DNA from 2 places in the Rahnella sp. ATs2 genome. Region 2 is predicted to be linked to the other one. Evidence: predicted binding sites of a transcription regulator. Region 2 holds the regulator's gene; the other holds the start of a gene.
The links. Region 2 encodes LexA, which represses DNA repair genes until DNA is damaged. Its sites were predicted from a motif close to TNCTGTATGTACATACAGNA; they were not measured.
Positions count from the first base shown of each region.

Region 1: the regulator LexA is predicted to act here: its motif matches at 1,299-1,318, upstream of sulA (SOS-induced cell division inhibitor SulA).

Region 1 is NZ_JBLYPL010000007.1:175,245-177,650, reverse strand. It holds gene ompA (porin OmpA) at 1-414, opposite strand, end outside; gene sulA (SOS-induced cell division inhibitor SulA) at 772-1,278, opposite strand; gene ACJY2G_RS09295 (TfoX/Sxy family DNA transformation protein) at 1,495-2,124, shown strand; gene yccS (YccS family putative transporter) at 2,152-2,406, opposite strand, start outside.
Region 2 is NZ_JBLYPL010000001.1:28,114-30,519, reverse strand. It holds gene dinF (MATE family efflux transporter DinF) at 1-368, opposite strand, end outside; gene lexA (transcriptional repressor LexA) at 667-1,275, opposite strand; gene ACJY2G_RS00110 (diacylglycerol kinase) at 1,395-1,763, opposite strand; gene plsB (glycerol-3-phosphate 1-O-acyltransferase PlsB) at 1,894-2,406, shown strand, end outside.

The sequences.
Region 1 (2,406 bases), on a different contig from region 2:
ATTGTCGAAGTTACCTTTAGCGTCTGCACGCCAAACCATACCACCCAGACGGGTATAGATGTCCAGGTCGTCAGTCAGTGGGTAGCTCAGTTTAGCAGCCAGCTGAACGCCTTGTGCTTTGAACGCGCCATTGTTTACGCTGCCTTTGTAAGGCATACGGCCAAGCCAGTCATATCCCATTTCAAAGCCCAGGTATTGGTTCGCTTGGTAACCCAAGAACGCACCTGCACCCAGTTGGCTCTCGTGGGTAGGGCCGTTGCCGATACCTTCGTAAGCATTTGCGAAACCAGTGTCATGGTATTGGGACCAGCCCAATTTACCACCGGTATACCAGGTGTTATCTTTAGGGGCGGCTTGCGCTACGGTAGCGAAACCTGCCAGTGCCACTGCTAATGCGATAGCTGTCTTTTTCATTTTGCGCCTCGTTATCATCCAAATAGGCAATTGAGCTTTAAGCTTTTTAAGCCCTTGGTTAAAATCCTTACGCCAAGATTATTGCTTCATTTCAGAACTTGCCACTTTACGTTGGCATTATTGAGCAACCTTGGCGTTGTAAAGTCTACAACGTGGCGCGAAACTTACAAGCTTGATGTGTTAACACCGTGGAAAAAAAGGGAAAAACGTACACATTTCTTAACGGCTTTGACCAATTACTGACAATTTTCGAAGACAATCTACATTCAGGAAGCCCGTTTTTACTGGGTTCCGGAGCTTTCGCAGCACAAATCACTAAGTTCCCCATTATTTTCGTAGGAACATTCCTATTTTGAACTAATGGTATACAGAAGAGTGAATTTTTACTGTTGAGTGATGTCCACTAGCTGAATTCTGTTCATTTGTTGGCTTCATGATGAAGCCGTATGCTCCCCCCTGACGGGCAGCAATTTGTAATCTTTCCCTCTCTGCATCATTCAAATCTGGCAACCATCCAAGCACGACACTGTAGTTACCCGTTTGCAATGCTTTTTCCATGGCATCGACAGTAGACATCGCAGTGATCTGATTCACCTGCACCATTTTATCCACCGGTAGCCCGGACTCTGATAACCAGTGGCGGCTCAATTTTTGTTGTGGTGTCAGCCACAACAACCAGCGTGATTGCATGCCGAGATGTTGCAGCAGGGGCAGCAGTAACTGAGCAAAAGCAGGTTGGCTCGCACTATAGACGAACTCAGTGATCAGACCATTATTCAAGGATGCAGACGTATTTACCTGTGCACGGGAAACGGGCAAAGCAAGCTGACTAAAATGATGATTTGTATGGTGTTGAGTTCGCATAGAGATGTACCCCAGTGAGTTACTGTATGGATGTACAGTACTCTGGCGATGAGCAAAGATCAACCCAATTTTTCCAAGACATCTCGCAAATATTGAAGGCAATACACTGCAACTGCATTTTATGTTTGTTGCCACTCACGACATTGCGTATTTTGCATTTAGCGGTTCTGGTAATTCAAATTGGAAGTCAGGAATGAATGTGAAAAGGATAACGCAATGATAAATAAATCAAAAAAAAGAGTACTTGAATGTCTGGAACTGTTTGCCCCACTGGGCAATATACGATCGCGAACGCAGTTTGGCGGATTCAGTTTATCGGCCGATCGAGCCATGTTTGGTCTGGTGTCTGACGGAGAATTATTCCTGAGGGCGAATGATGATACAGAAGGTCATTTTTGTCGGAAAAAAATGGAACGTCTGATCTACCGCAAGCGCGGGATGGATGTGCATTTACGCTATTTCAAAGTCAGTCATGAGCAGTGGAGTGATCCCCACATTTTGCTGAGACTGGCGAGAGTTTCAATCAAAGGGATGCGTCGTGAAATTGAAGCAAAGAAAAACAGTGAAGCATCACGTTTGAAAGACTTACCTAATCTCTCGCTGGCTCTTGAGCGGATGCTGTGGCAAGTCGGTATCGAGAATTCGGGGGACCTTCGGATGCAAGGTGCGTGCGGGGCATACCTGAAATTGTGTGCAATAAAAAAAAAGAATTTGGGCATTAATTTGCTGATGGCACTGGAAGGCGCAATTTTAGGTTTTCATGAAGCGGCCTTGCCGACGGCGTCGAGAGAGTTTTTAACTCACTGGTTCAACCATCAGCAAGAAAAGTATCCGATGACGCACTAACCCGCAGCACATGATGGCTGCGGGTTGTCAGACCGGGTTATGAGCAGGCAAGATTTTACTGTTAAGACTGGTGAGTTCAGGTAAATGAGCCACCAGTAATCCAATTTGTTGCAATACCAGCTGTTCTTTACTGTCCGAATCCGGGGTTCTCATCTGAATGCGGGCACTGAGATTTTCAAGAGCCTGCTGAATACGCCCGGATTCAGCAGGCAGATGGTGCAGAGCCCCGTCCACGCAGCACACTGCATCATCCAGCAAGCTCAGGGTTTCAGCATCTTCGAG
Region 2 (2,406 bases):
TCCATCAGCGGATGGCGAAATAACAGGATGATGACACCGGCCAGCACCGCCAGCAAAAAGGGCTGCACAAAAGCACGTGCCAGCAACTGATTGTCTTTTGCGCCCAGCGCCTGTGCGGTCATGCCGGTGGTGCTCATGCGCAGAAACAGCAGCATCATGAAGAGGAAAGTCGTGACCATCGAACCAACCGCCACACCACCGAGATAATCGGCACTGTCGAGATGACCGATCACTGCGGTATCCACCAGACCAAGAAGAGGCACCGTGATATTGGAAAAAATCATCGGTAACGCCAGCGTCCAGAGTGCTTTATCTGCGGGGCTTAGAAAGGTGTTTTTAAATGATTGTCGCAGGGAATGATGTTGCATAGAGAATCTCATGCCGGAGGTTCAGGTTATGCCCAAAATGACATCGCCCCGAAAGGGGCGATGATGAGAGAAACGCATTTCTCTTTGAATTCACATGGATGCCAGAGGCGGCCGCCATCCATATTCAATTAGTTTTAGTTTTCTATTTCTGACCCGGCAATTGCTGACTCAGCAATTTCTGACCGAGTAATTCGAGTTGCAGGAAGGCGGCAAGTAAGAGAATCCCGATGAGCTGACATGAGTCAGTGATTCGGGTGAACGCACGCAGCCAACGCGTCTGCAGCTCGAAGTACGAAGGTCAGATCCAGTTGCCGTTACGGATGACGCCTACGGCTAGCCCTTCAATACTGAAATTCTGTTCGCGCAAATCCACCACGATCGGCTGGAATTCGCTGTTCTCAGGCAATAACTGCACCACGCTGCCCTGCTTTTTCAGGCGTTTCACGGTGACTTCATCGTCGATACGCGCCACGACAACCTGGCCGTTACGCACATCCTGCGTTTTATGCACGGCCAGCAAATCGCCGTCGAGGATACCAATGTCACGCATCGACATACCGCTGACGCGCAGCAGGAAATCGGCGCTCGGCTTGAACATCGCTGGATCAACCTGATAATGCCCTTCGATATGTTGCTGTGCCAGCAACGGTTCACCGGCGGCAACGCGGCCGATCAGCGGTAAACCTTCTTCTTCTTCCATCAGCAGACGGATACCACGAGATGCACCGGAGACAATCTCGATAACGCCTTTACGTGCCAGCGCTTTCAGGTGTTCTTCCGCCGCATTGGGAGAACGGAAACCCAGACGCGATGCAATCTCTGCGCGAGTCGGTGGCATACCGGTGGTGGAGATATGATCGCGAATAAGGTCGTAGACCTCTTGTTGTCTGGTCGTTAAAGCTTTCATTCCGCCCCCTGGTTGTTTATACAGTCTTGCTGTGAGTATATACAGCTAAACGGTCAATGAAAACCTAAGATTGAATAAAAACAGGGCATAACGGTGATTCCTGGAATACAGATTCCAGATCAGAACCATCGCGGCCAAAAGATACTGACCCAGACAAAAATCGCCAATATGATGGTCAGAAGTACGGCAGCAGAACCGATATCTTTTGCCCGCCCTGAGAGCACGTGAAACTCAGAGCCGATACGGTCAATCGCGCATTCCACCGCACTGTTGAGCAACTCGGTGACGCAGACCAGCATCACGGAGCTTACAAGTAAAATGCGTTCAACCGTGCTGACATCGAGCCAGAAAGATAACAAAATTAACGGGATAGCCACGCTGGCTTCCTGGCGAAAAGCCGCTTCGTTCTGCCATGCGGCTTTCAATCCTTTCCAGGAATATCCGGCCGCTTTATAAATTCGGGTAAATCCAGTGACTTGGTTCGCCATTTCGGGTACTGATCCTTGAAGGGTTGTCCTTAAAAGTGTGCCGTATTTTAGCTTTTATATGACCACAGATCTCCACGGATCTTTCTGGTATCCTTGCGGCGAAATGGCTAACAAGAGGCTTCACGTTTTTATGTCAGGTTGGCGTAGACTTTATTACACATTATTGAATTTACCACTCTCATTGCTGGTAAAGAGCAAGGTCATACCTTCAGATCCGGTTACCGAGTTGCATTTGGACCCGACGCGCCCGATTTTGTACGTATTGCCTTACAACTCCAAAGCAGACTTGCTGACGTTGCGTGCGCAATGTCTGGCAGAGAATCTGCCCGATCCCCTTATTCCGCTGGAAATCGACGGAACGCTGCTGCCAAGCCATGTTTTCATTGCTGAAGGCCCGCGCGTGTTCTCGTATTACACGCCGAAGCAGGAATCCGTAAAGCTGTTCCACGACTATCTGGATTTGCACCGCAACAATCCGGATTTAGACATCCAGATGCTGCCGGTTTCCGTGATGTTTGGTCGTGCGCCGGGCCGTGAAGGTCAGGATGATACGCCGCATCTGCGCGTACTGAATGGCATCCAGAAATTCTTTGCCGTGCTGTGGCTCGGACGTGACAGTTTTGTCCGTTTCTCCAATACCGTT